2 linked regions of the Methylorubrum populi genome follow. The protein of the gene in region 1 interacts with the protein of each later gene in a pairwise test. Links are inferred from orthologs where the notes say so. Each region holds a gene or a part of one and is shown in the gene's direction. Other genes may lie near its edges. The genes, in order: MPPM_RS15650 and sfsA.

Region 1 (6,400 bases):
GTCGTTGCGGAGCGGCTCCTGCGCGAGATGCACTGATCGCGCGACCCGCCATCATCGCCTGACGCCGGCCGGTCAAGAACGAGTCAGAAGCGAGCGCATCGCCATTATCACCGCCTCGATGCCGACCGGCTTCTCGAGCCGTCGCACGCCCGCGTAACGAACGGGCAGTGCGGCCTCGTCGTATCCGGTCACGATCAGGACGGGCACAGCCTGCTCGATCAGCCGGTCGGCGACGGCATAGGCGTGCTCGCCCCTGAGATCGATGTTGAGGATCGCGCCGTCCACGACCGCCGCCGATTCCACGAGCTTCAAGGCGTCCCCGACCGTCGCGAAGGGGCCGAGGACATTCGCTCCGGCGCTGCGCGCGCCGCATCGAAGCTCGTCGGCCCAGAAGTAGTCGTCCTCGGCGATCAGGACGCTGCGACCGAGGAGGGCACGGTCGGACAACTTGGCACCCCAGGAGATCCGAGTCCGCCGCGAGGCGGCCCGTTCGTGCATGCGCACGATTTTTCGGGAACGCCAATCAAATGCGGGCGATAAGAGCGGAACCGCCGTTCATCGCGCTTGATCCAGTTGCGAGGCCGGCACGCGCAGATTGCATGCCTCGGAGGCGGGGCGGTGCCCCGCACGCGCCGAGGTGCTGGCCAAGGACGGACGGTTCATGCACAGGAGGCGGCTTCGTCTTCCTGTCCGCCGCGCTCCCGTCACGACTGTCGCATGACCCAGGTCCGTCCTCCCGCTCTCGAAGATTTCCGCCGCGTCGTCGTCAAGGTGGGCTCGGCCCTCCTCGTCGATCGTGCGCGCGGGCGCCTGCGCCACGCGTGGCTCGCCGCGCTCGCAGAGGACATCGCCGACCTGCACGGCCGCGGCGTCGATGTGGTGGTCGTCTCCTCCGGTGCCATCGCCCTCGGGCGCACGGTGCTGGGACTGCCTCCCGGCGCGTTGCGCCTCGAGGAGAGCCAAGCCTCGGCGGCCGTCGGACAGATCGCGCTGGCCCGGTACTGGACCGAGGCCCTCGGACATCACGACATCGTCGCAGGTCAGGTGCTGGTGACGCCGAAGGACACCGAGGAGCGCCGCCGCTACCTCAATGCCCGTGCCACCGTGCAGAAGCTGCTGGAGGTGCGCGCGGTGCCGGTCGTCAACGAGAACGACACGGTCGCCACCGCCGAGATCCGCTACGGCGACAACGACCGGCTGGCCGCGCGCGTCGCCACGATGATCGGCGCCGACGTCCTGGTGCTGTTCTCCGATATCGACGGCCTCTACACCGCCCCGCCCCATACCGATCCGCAGGCGCGCCACCTTCCGGTGGTGGAGCGGGTGACACCGGAGATCGAGGCGATGGCCGGCGGCCCCGCCTCGGAGCTGTCCCGCGGCGGCATGCGCACCAAGGTCGAGGCCGCCAAGATTGCCGCGAGCGGCGGCACCCACATGGTCATCGCCGATGGGCGCGGAAAGAACCCGCTGCGCGTTGTGCGCGAGGGCGGGCGCTGCACGTGGTTCCTGTCGGGCTCGACCCCGACCGCCGCGCGCAAGACCTGGATCGCCGGGTCGCTGGAAGCCTCCGGCACCCTCGTCGTCGATGCCGGCGCCGCCCGTGCGCTCCAAGGCGGGGCGAGCCTGCTGCCGGTGGGCGTGGTGGCCATCGAGGGCAGCTTCGCCAAGGGTGATACCGTGCTGATCCGCGGCCCCGAGGGACGCATCCTCGGCCGGGGCCTGGTCGCCTACGACAGTGCCGACGCCGCCGCGATCATCGGCCGCTCCAGCCGCGAGATCGCCGCCGCGTCGGTTCAGGCCGGACGCACGGAGATGATCCACCGCGACGATCTCGCGATGATCGGAACCTGAGGCGCCCCGTTCGGGTCAGACAAGTTAACATCGACGCTTGTTCAACCCCAGGGCGATGTGCAAAGGGGCGCTGGAGGGTGCATATGCACTCAAATGCTCAAACGCGCCGCTCGATCGGCGCCAGACGGGAAGCGGGAACGTGCCTGTCCTGAACCTCAAGTCCGATTTTGCGGACGCCGACGACCTCGAAACGCTGATGGCCGGGATCGGCCGGCGCGCGCGCGCCGCTGGCCGGGCGATGGCACTCGCGTCGGCGCAGACCAAGGATCTGGCGCTGCGCGCCATCGCCGAGCAGATCCGCGCCAGCGCCCCGGCGATCCTGCGCGAGAACGCGCGGGACGTTGCCGCGGCACAGGCCGCGGGCCAGACCAAGGCGATCATCGATCGGCTGACCCTGGACGAGGGCCGCGTCGCGGCCATCGCCGAGGCGGTGGAGAAGGTCGCCGGCCTGCCCGATCCGGTCGGACGCCAGCTCGCCGCCTTCGAGCGGCCGAACGGTCTGCTGATCGAGCGCATCTCGGTGCCGCTCGGCGTCGTCGGCGTCATCTTCGAGAGCCGCCCCAATGTGACGGCGGATGCCGGCGCGCTCTGCCTCAAGGCCGGCAATGCCGCGATCCTGCGCGCGGGCTCGGATTCGCACCGCACCGCCACCGCCATCGCCGCGGCGATGAGCGAGGGTCTCGCCCGCACCGGCCTGCCGGCGGACGCGATCCAGCTCGTGCCGACCCGCGACCGGGCGGCGGTCGGGCTGATGCTGACGGGCCTCGGCGGCTGCGTCGACGTCATCGTGCCCCGCGGCGGGCGCAGCCTCGTCGAGCGGGTCCAGGCCGAGGCCAAGGTGCCGGTCTTCGCCCATCTCGACGGCATCTGCCATGTCTACGTGGCCGAGGGCGCCGATCTCGGCATGGCCCGCACGGTGCTCCTCAACAGCAAGATGCGCCGGACCGGCATCTGCGGCGCCGCCGAGACGCTGCTGGTCGATGCGGCGGTGGCCAAAACCCACCTCAAGCCGCTGGTCGAGGCGCTGCTCGAATCCGGCTGCGCCGTGCGCGGCGACGCGGAGACGCAAGGGGTCGATCCGCGGGTGACGCCCGCCGACGAAGCGGATTGGCGCACCGAGTATCTCGACGCGATCATCTCGGCGAAGGTGGTCGACGGGCTCGACGCGGCCATCGCCCATATCGAGGCCAACGGCTCGCACCACACCGACGCGATCATCACCGACGACGCCGAGGCGGCCGCCCGCTTCCTCAACGAGGTCGATTCGGCAATCGTGACCCATAACGCCTCGACGCAGTTCGCCGACGGCGGCGAGTTCGGCTTCGGCGCCGAGATCGGCATCGCCACCGGCCGGATGCATGCCCGCGGTCCGGTCGGCGTCGAGCAGCTCACCACCTTCAAGTACCGGGTCCACGGCAGCGGCCAGACCCGGCCCTGACGCGCTAACGGCGGCTCCTCTGCGCGCACTCGGACTCCCGCCGGCCGCACCCGGCCTGCGGATCGGCCTCTACGGCGGTTCGTTCAACCCGGCGCATGCGGGTCACCTGCATGTCAGCCGCACCGCCCTGCGGCGGCTGCGGCTCGACCGGGTCTGGTGGCTCGTCACGCCCGGCAACCCGCTGAAGGACCGTGGCCTGCTCGCGCCGCTGGAGGAGCGGGTGGCGCAGGCGCGGGCGCTCGCTGCCGACCCGCGCATCGCCGTCACCGGCTTCGAGGCGGAAATCGGCAGCCGCTACACCGTCGAGACCCTGCGCTGGCTCGTCCGCCGCCGGCCGACCCTGCGCTTCGTGTGGATCATGGGGGCAGATTCCCTCGGCTCGCTTCATCGCTGGCGCCGCTTCGAGGAGATCCTGACGCTGATGCCGGTCGCGGTGATCGACCGGCCCGGTCACACCCTGGCGGCACCGGCGGCACGGGCGGCGCAGGCCTTCGCTTCGGCGCGGATTCCGGAGACCGAGGCGGTGACGCTCGCGGCCCGGCGCCCGCCGGCTTGGTCCTTCCTGCACGGTCCGCGCTCGGAACTGTCCTCGACGGCGTTGCGGACGGGTGCCTAGGGCGTTCGGCCCGCTTGAAAAGCGGGACGAAAGCCGCCAATTTCAGGCGGTGGCGGCGTCGCCACAAACCGATTGCCGGGAACCGAGACCCTGTCCGCACACCTTCAGCCGGGAGCCGCCGGCTCCGACACCGAGACCGCCTCCTCCGACGCCCTGAAGGCCCTGGCCCTCGGATGCCTCGACGAGATGAAGGCCGAGGAAACCGTCGAGATCGACCTCGCGGGCAAGACGTCGCTCGCCGACACGATGATCATCGCATCCGGCCGCTCTCAGCGCCATGTCGGCTCGATCGCCGACAAGATCATTCAGGAGATGAAGGCGAAGGGATTCGGCAATGCCCGAGTCGAGGGTATGCCGGCCTGCGACTGGGTGCTGATCGATGCGGGCGACATCCTCGTCCACATCTTCCGACCCGAGGTGCGCGGCTTCTACAATCTCGAGAAGATCTGGGGCGTCGACCGTCCGACCGGCGCCCGCCTCGTTGTCTGAGCCTCACGGGGCCGGGACGTCGCTGATCTCGTCGCACGCTTCGACCTGATCAGTGAACTCCGCCTCTTGGCGCAGCAGACGACCGAGCCAAGCGTGGCGGATTTCCAGCACGAAGCGGAAACTGCGGGTGCCGGTCGCGCAGTGGCTGACGGTCAGGATCCCCGGCGTGAGCCAGCGCGGCAGCATCAGTCGGAAGCCCGGCAGGTCGATGAAGTAGCGCTCACTGCGGAAGACGAGCGCCCGATCCTCCACCAGAACCCGCAGGCTCATCCCGAGCCCGGCGCCGACCCGCTCCTCGAGGCCGGTCGGGCCCCGGAAACGCTTGGCCGAGTGGATCGCCTGGGGAAAGCCGGCGCTGCGGGCGTAGAGCCGCGTCCAGATCTGTCCGCTGCCGCCGCGGTCCTGGGTGACGGCGACCACGCTCGGAACATTGGCGATGCGAGCGGTGGGCAGCGGCGCACCAACGAGGCGCAGGCCCTGTGCCAGCAGCCAGCCGAGCACGGTGAGATGCGTCTCGACGACTCGGCCGGCATAGACCGCACTCTCGCCCGCGCCGAGCCGCTTGGTGAAGCGACGGCGCACCGCCGGCGGCAGCCGCGCCCAATCCGCCTCCGGGACGAGGGCGCGAAAGCGCAGGTCGAACAGTTCGGCCGGGCGGACCGGAGCTTGGGCCGGGGCAGCCCGTTCCGCGGCATTGCGCATGGAGAAGCCTCCTCAAACATCCTCCCATGCCATTCGTCCGGGCGGCGATTCCGCCGGGGCGTGGCAGGTCAGGTCTCGGACTTCACGGGCAGGTAGCGGACGATCCGGCCACCGAGTCGGATCAGCTTGGCCAGGGTGTTGTGAGGCACGTTCAGCATCTGCGCGTACCAGCCGTCGAGCGTCTGGGTGAAGTCGAGCATCGCCTTGAGGCGCCGCGACGCCACGGCCCCGACCCGTGGGTCCCCCTCGGCTTCGGCCACGCATTCGCGCAGCGCCTTGAGGGCAGGGTCGATCTCCCGCTCCTTGCGGCCGGCGGCGATGCGGGTGACCATCTCCCACAGGTCGGTCTCGGCGACGAAGAAGTCGCGCCGCTCGCCCATCACCGGCACCCGCCGGATCAGGTTCCAGGCCGCGAGCTCCTTCAGCGAGTTCGACACGTTGGAGCGGGCAATGCCGAGGGTGCCGGCGATGTCCTCCGCCGCGAGCGGCTTGTCGGAGAGGTAGAGCAGGGCGTGGATCTGCGCGACGGAGCGGTTCACGCCCCACTGTCCGCCGAGATCGCCCCAGTGCAGAATGAAGCGCTCCACTGCCGGGGCGAGCTTTTGCGACTGGTCTGAAATTTCTGTCATGACAGAAATTTCAGACGAAACGAGATGAAAGTCAAGCGGCCGTGCCCGCGCCTCAGATCACCGAGAAGCGGAAGGTGGTGCTCGACGTGAACGTCTCCTCCGGCCGCAGGACGGTGCTTGGAAAGTTCGGGTGGTTCGGTGCGTCGGGGAAGCCTTGCGTCTCGAAGCAGACACCATCCCCGGAACGGTAGGTGTGCCCCGAGGGACCGACGAGCGAGCCGTCGAGATTGTTGCCGCTGTAGAGCTGCAGGGCCGGCTGGGTCGTGGCAACATCGAGCCGCCGCCCACGCGCCGGGCAGAGGCAGGAAGCCGCCGGGCGCAGCATGCCGGCGGATCCGCGCAGGGCGAAGGTGTGATCGTAGCCGCCGGCCAGGACGAGCTGCTCGTGGCCCTGCCGGATGCGCGCCCCGAGCGGCGTGGGCTCGCGGAAGTCGAACGGCGTGCCGGCGATCGGGGCGAGAATGCCCGTCGGGATCTGGGTCGCGTCCGTGGGCGCGTAGGCATCCGAGAATACCTGCACGACGTGATCCATCACGTCGCCCGCGCCCTCGCCGGCGAGATTGAAGTAGCTGTGATTGGTGAGGTTCAGGACGGTCGGACGGTCCGTTACGGCACGATAGTCGATGCGCAACGTGCCGGGTTCGGGCAGGCTGTAGACGACCTCCACGTCGAGCG
Region 2 (6,301 bases), 2.9 Mb from region 1 along the record:
GTCGAACTGGATGCTCACGACATCCTGCTCGCCGAGGGCCTGCCGGCGGAGAGCTACCTCGATCTCGGCTCAAAGCCTTGGTTTGCCGGATCCGATGCGCCCCTGCACGACCCCGACTTCGTGGCCACGGAGGCGGCGGGCCGCTGCCGTCCGGTGGCTTTGGAAGGGTCGGTCGTCGAGGCCGAGCGGCGTCGGCTCGACGCGGTGTTCGCGGCCGAACTCGCCCACTCCTGCGCCTGGGCCGAGGCCGGCCTGCCCTGGATCGTCGCCTGAGAACCGGGCACCCGCCCGCCTCCGTCCCGCTCGCCGGGCCCTGACCCGGCCCGCATCAGCCCCTTGCAGACGAGACCGACCCGATGGCCATCACCCGCGCTTCCACGACCGCCGACGGCACCGAGGGCAACGGCATCAGCGGCACCCCCTCCCTCTCGGAAGACGGCACCCTCGTCGCCTTCGACACCACCGCGACCAACCTCGGCTTCAGGCCCGATCCGAGCGGATCATCGAGCGTCTTCCTCAAGAACCTGACCACCGGCGCCATCACCCGCCTCTCGTCCGACAGCGACGGCAACCCACTGACGGAACAGAGCTTCTCCGCCTCGCTGGCGCCGGACGGCGGCGCCGCGGCGTTCGTGACGGGCGCGCAGGAGGTGGTCGGGTCGGGCCGGCCGCGTCAGGTCGTGGTCAAGAGCCTCGTGACCGGCGACCTCCGCGTGGCCTCGACCGCTGCCGACGGGACCCTGGCGAATGCCGACGTCACGACGCCGTCGCTGTCGGATGACGGCCGCACGGTCGCGTTCGGGACCGCAGCCTCGAATCTCGTGCCGAACGACGCGAACCAGACGTTCGACGTCTTCGTCAAGAATCTCGACACCGGCGCGATCATCCGCGCCTCGGCCGCCGCCGACGGCACGCCGGCCAACGGCTTCAGCATTTCCTTCTCGCTGGCCGGGGACGGGCGCAGCATCGCCTTCCACAGCACCGCCACCAACCTCGTGGCCGGCGACACCAACGGTCGCTCCGACGTCTTCGTCAAGAACCTGACCACCGGCGCCGTCGCCAACGCCTCGACCGCCGCCGACGGCAGCCTGGGCAACGGCGACAGCTTCAGCGCAACGCAGTCGCGCGACGGCAATCTCGTCGCCTTCCTCAGCAGCGCCGACAACCTCGTGGCCGGCGACACCAACGGCCGCACCGACGTGTTCGTGAAGAACCTGACCACGGGCGCGGTCACCCGCGTCTCCACTGCCGCCGACGGCACCCAGGGCAATGCCGATGCCACCGGCATTCCGCGAATCTCCGCCGATGGGACGAAGGTCGCGTTCACCAGCCGGGCCACCAGCTTGGTCGCGGGCGACAGCAATCTCGCCACCGACACCTTCGTCAAGGATCTGACCACCGGCGCGCTCACCCGCGTCTCGACCGCCGCCGACGGCACGCAGGGCAACGGTCCCAGCAACGGCAGCACCCTCGCCCTCTCGGCCGACGGCAGCCGCGTCGCCTTCGACAGCCAGGCCAACAATCTCGTGCCCGGCGATACCAACAACACGACCGACGTGTTCGTGGCCGACGTGATCTGCTTTGCCACCGGTACCCGCATCCGCACCGCGCGCGGCGAGGTCGCCGTCGAGGAACTGGTGGTCGGCGACCGCGCGGTCACGCTGGGCGGGGCCTCGCGCCCGATCCGCTGGGTCGGCTCACGCACCCTCGACGGCCAGGGCCGTGCCCTGCCCCACAATCAGCAGCCGATCCGCATCCGCACCGGCGCGTTCGGCGACGGCCTTCCCGCGCGCGACCTCTACCTCTCCCCCGGCCACCCCGTGCTGGTCGGGGCCGAGGCCGACGGTTCCGGCGGACTCCTCGTGCCGGTGATGTGCCTCGTCAACGGCATCAGCGTCGCCCGGATACCGGTCGAGGCCGTCACCTACTGGCACGTCGAACTGGATGCCCACGACATCCTGTTCGCCGAGGGTTTAGGCGCCGAGAGCTACCTCGATCTCGGTTCACGGCCGTGGTTCGCCGGCTCCGATGAGCCCCTGCACGACCCTGACGGCATGTCGGCGGACTCCGCCGCCCGCTGTCGTCCGGTCTTAGTGGAGGGACCGGTGGTCGAGGCCGAGCGGCGCCGGCTCGATGCCGTGTTCTCGGCCGAGCTCGTGCAGTCCTGCGCCTGGACGGGAGCGTCCGCCTCTCCGACGATCTGACCGGCTCTGCCGGACGGGACGTCGTGGCGGCGCCCCAGCCGCCGACCCAGACGAACCCGCCGTCAGGTTCGCAGTCCGGACAGCAGGTCCTCCACCGCCGCCCGCGCCGCCGTCACCGCCTCCGCGTCGCGCCCGCGCACGACGATGCGGTTGCGGAATCCGTCCGGCGTCATCGACGGATAGGAGCCGATCGAGACGCTGCCGTGCGCGGCGGCGATCTCGCCGAGGCCGCCCGCAAAATTGCCCTCGGGGATCGCACCGGCCTCGATCGTCTCCGAGATCACCGGCGCGTTCGAGGTGAGGGTCGGGCGGATCTCGTCGAGCATCGCCCCCATGATCTGCGGCACGCCGGCCATGACGAAGACGTTGCCGATGCGAAAGCCCGGCGCCTTCGACACGGGATTGGCGATCAGGTCGGCCCCGTCCGGGATGCGGGCCATGCGCAGCCGCGCCGCGTTGAGGTCCTCCGGCCGGTGCCGCTCCAGCAGCATGGCGCGGGCGCGCGGATCGATGTCGATGCCGACGCCGAAGGCTTCCGCCACGCTGTCGGCGGTGATGTCGTCGTGGGTCGGGCCGATGCCGCCGGAGGTGAAGAGGTAGGTGTAGCGCGCCCGCAGCGCGTTCACCGCCGCGACGATCTCGGCCTTCACGTCCGGAACGATGCGCACCTCGCGCAGGTCCACGCCGATCTCGGTCAGCATGTCGGCGATGGTGCCGATGTTCTTGTCCTTGGTGCGGCCCGAGAGAATCTCGTCGCCGATGACGAGGACGGCGGCCGTGACATCGGAGCTCGGAGAGCTGGAACTCTGGGACATGGAGCCTCGGGGGCAGGGAAACGGGTGGAAGCTAGGGCGCGGATGCGCGAAAGCGAAAGCCCACCTCGTCACGCCCCGGCCCGCCCGCGATGCGCTTCCCCTCCCCCCTGATCGAAGGGCGCCTCGTGCGGCGCTACAAGCGCTTCCTCGCCGACGTGACGCTTTCCGACGGTACGATGGTGACGGCGCATTGCGCCAATCCGGGCGCGATGCTCGGCCTCAACGCGGAAGGGTTTCGCGTGCTGCTCTCGCCCTCGACCAACCCGGCGCGAAAGCTCGGGTTCTCCTTGGAGCTCGTGGAGGCGGATCTGCCCGGCGGACCGCAATGGGTCGGCATCAACACCGCGCGGCCCAACGCGCTGGTCGCGGAGGCGTTTCGCGAAGGACAACTCGCGCCGCTCGCGGGCTACGACACGCTCCGTCCGGAGGTCGCCTACGGCAAGGCGAGCCGCGTCGATTTCCTGGCGAGCGGCGGCGGCCTGCCGCCCTGCCATGTCGAGGTGAAGAACTGCCATCTGATGCGGCGTGCGGGGCTCGCGGAGTTCCCCGATTGCAAGGCCGCCCGCTCGGCCCGCCACATGGAGGAATTGGCCGGCGTCGTCGCCGCGGGCGGACGGGCGATGCTGATCGTGGTGATCCAGATGCGGGCCGAGGCCTTCGACGTCGCTCGCGACATCGACCCGGCCTTCGACCGCGCGCTTCGGGCGGCGCTGGCGGCGGGCGTCGAGGCCTACGCCTATGCCTGCGCGGTCGGTCCGGAGGGCGTCGTGATCGATGCCCCCGTGTCGATCCTCACGCCGGGCGCGCCGGCTCCGCCCGCTCGAACATCAGGTTGAGCCGGGTGCGGGCGATTTGTCGGTATCCGTATTTCTGGAGCAGGCTCGGCAGGTCGGTCTGCCACTGGTCGGCGCCGTTCTCGATAATGAGCAGCGAGGGCAGCAGGGAAGCCGGCGCATCGCGCAGGAACGGCTCCAAGATCAGATCCTCGGCGCCCTCGACATCGAGCTTGATCGCATCGATGCGCTCGATCCGCTCCGAGCGGCACAGATCCACCAGGGTCACCGCCGGCACGCGCACGGTCGCATTCTTGTGGGTGCCGACGATCTTCACGCTCGACTCGCCGCGGTTGCGCGGATCGATGAACAGCGTCAGCTCGCCCCCCTTGTCGGCGACCGCGCAGGCGATCGCCTTGACCGTCCCGAACGGGTTCTGGCCGATATTGAAGGTCAGCCGGTCGAATACGTCGGGCTGCGGCTCCACCGCGAGGATGCGGGCGCGCGGGCCCGTGAAGGCCGCCACGAACAGCGCGTAGGCCCCGATATTGGCGCCGATGTCGAGGAACACGGCGTCCTCGCTCAGACGCTGCCTCAGCAGGGCCCGCTCCTGCGGATCGAAGAACTGCGGGGTGAAGAGCACCTTCTTCTCGCAGTTGTTGTTGTAGGGGTGCAGCCGCATCCGCGCGCCGTAGCGCTCGACGTCGAGCGGGCGGCCGCGCAGCATGGAGATGGCGAGGCGGCGCAGGAACATCGCCATCCGGCGTGCCCGCCAGGATTGCTCGGGAAGCTTCTGGGTTCGCTCCGCGATCCGCGCGACGAGGCCGGTGGGGGCGTAGGTGCCGTAGGGCGAAGTGTCGGTCATCGTGCCGGGGTGATGCCAGCCCGTTGTGGCGGCGGCAAGTCGGGCGAAGGTGAGAAGCCCGGCGCCAAATTCCGACGGTTGTCGCGCGAAGCCTTCACCGGGGCTTTGACATCGGCGCCGCGGCACCCGAAGACACACCCATGCAGAGCTTCGATTCCGACGGCGTGCAGATCGCCTTTATCGACGTGCCGGCCAAGGAAGGGGCTCCGGGTGGTGGCGACCCGATCCTGTTGATCCACGGCTTCGCCTCGAATCACGCGGTGAATTGGGTCAATACGCTCTGGGTTCGGTATCTCACCGAGGCCGGATATCGCGTCATCGCCCTCGACAACCGCGGCCATGGGCAGAGCGAGAAGCTCTACGATCCCGCCGCCTACACCTCCGACCAGATGGCGGGCGATGCGGTGCGGCTCCTGCGCCACCTCGACATCCCGCGCGCGGACGTGATGGGCTACTCCATGGGCGCGCGCATCGCCGCGCACATGGCGCTCGATCATCCGGAGGAAGTCCGCTCGCTGCTGATCGGCGGTCTCGGCTTCAACCTCGTGGACGGGCGCGGCCTGCCTCAGGGCATCGCCGAGGCGCTGGAGGCGCCCGCCGGCGCGCCCGCGCCGAACCCGACGGCGGCGACCTTCCGCACCTTCGCCGAGCAGACCAAGAGCGACCTGCGCGCCCTCGCCGCCTGCATCCGCGCCTCGCGGCAGACGCTGTCGCGGGCCGAACTCTCGGCCATCGACACGCCCACGCTGATCTCGGTCGGCACGCTCGACACGGTGGCAGGGTCCGGACCGGAACTGGCGAAGCTGATGCCGAACGCGCGCGCCCTCGACCTGCCGAATCGCGACCACTCCACGGCGGTCGGCGACCGGCTGCACCGCCAGGGCGTGCTGGAGTTCCTCGCGCAGCGTCCCTAACCCCGCAGCGTCCCGAGCGCGCCTACCCGCATCGGCGCGGACGGGTCATCCTGGCCTATCAGTGGTAGATCGTTTGGCGGACTGCCGCCGGAACCCGATCCGCGCCAAAGCTCTGAGCGGGCTTCGGGAATCGGTCATGTTTGGTCGGACTTCGCAGATTGCGGGGAGCGGCGCCGTTCGCTCGCTCGTGGCGGACGCCTTCGCCACGGCGCTCATCCTTCTCGCGATCCTTCTGCTGGTATTCGGCGGTGCGGCTGCGGCACGGCCGAAGCTGACCTATGCCGGGGGGAAGGTCGTCGCCCTCAGCAATCTCTCCTCGGACGAAGGCTGCCTGCCGGCCAAGCTGACGGGCCGGATCGCGAAGCGGGAGTTCGGCCGCGACGGCCTCTATCTTCAATCCGTCGTCATCGAGGAGCCGTCCGGTCAGCGGAGCTTCATCAACGTCGAGGACGGCTATCGGACCCTCGACGCCGCCACCAACGGCGCGGTCAAGCAATCTCTCGAAACGATCCTGACCGTCGGCCGAAAGGTGTCGCTTCGCGTACTCGCCTGTGGCGCGGCGGCACGGACGCTGACCCTCGACGCGGTCCGGCCGCTCTGAACGAAGCGGCGAGACTCTTATACGCTCGCAGGCGCGAGCCACCCCGGCACCCATCGTGCCGGGCGCGGCGCCCGCGCGAGATCGGACCGTGCCTCCTCAACCGGCGCGGGCGCACCGCCGATCTCGGGA

What was found.
Region 2: the proteins of MPPM_RS15650 (region 1) and sfsA interact in binary tests that used the Escherichia coli proteins (3 or more experiments, as listed by UniProt). The link is inferred for Methylorubrum populi from one-to-one orthologs.

Annotation. Positions count from the first base shown.
Region 1 is NZ_AP014809.1:3,408,275-3,414,674, forward strand. The notes cover bases 1,175-4,139. They hold MPPM_RS15650 (glutamate-5-semialdehyde dehydrogenase), read left to right. Parts: upstream 1,175-1,990; coding sequence 1,991-3,289; downstream 3,290-4,139. Other genes in these bases: proB (glutamate 5-kinase), read left to right, coding at 1,175-1,851; MPPM_RS15655 (nicotinate-nucleotide adenylyltransferase), read left to right, coding at 3,345-3,905; rsfS (ribosome silencing factor), read left to right, coding at 3,978-4,139. Also shown: MPPM_RS15635 (YdcF family protein), read left to right, coding at 1-36; MPPM_RS15640 (response regulator), read right to left, coding at 73-447; more of proB, read left to right, coding at 718-1,174; more of rsfS, read left to right, coding at 4,140-4,394; MPPM_RS15665 (DUF4166 domain-containing protein), read right to left, coding at 4,398-5,096; MPPM_RS15670 (GbsR/MarR family transcriptional regulator), read right to left, coding at 5,165-5,725; MPPM_RS15675 (aldose epimerase family protein), read right to left, coding at 5,778-6,400. UniProt on the Escherichia coli protein: Catalyzes the NADPH-dependent reduction of L-glutamate 5-phosphate into L-glutamate 5-semialdehyde and phosphate. The product spontaneously undergoes cyclization to form 1-pyrroline-5-carboxylate.
Region 2 is NZ_AP014809.1:515,651-521,951, forward strand. The notes cover bases 2,116-4,981. They hold sfsA (DNA/RNA nuclease SfsA), read left to right. Parts: upstream 2,116-3,108; coding sequence 3,109-3,855; downstream 3,856-4,981. Other genes in these bases: MPPM_RS28770 (Hint domain-containing protein), read left to right, coding at 2,116-2,204; MPPM_RS02335 (competence/damage-inducible protein A), read right to left, coding at 2,267-3,019; MPPM_RS02345 (FkbM family methyltransferase), read right to left, coding at 3,812-4,657; MPPM_RS02350 (alpha/beta fold hydrolase), read left to right, coding at 4,798-4,981. In the rest of the region: MPPM_RS02325 (Hint domain-containing protein), read left to right, coding at 1-273; more of MPPM_RS28770, read left to right, coding at 357-2,115; more of MPPM_RS02350, read left to right, coding at 4,982-5,571; MPPM_RS02355 (hypothetical protein), read left to right, coding at 5,708-6,172; MPPM_RS02360 (hypothetical protein), read right to left, coding at 6,190-6,301. UniProt on the Escherichia coli protein: Binds to DNA non-specifically. Could be a regulatory factor involved in maltose metabolism.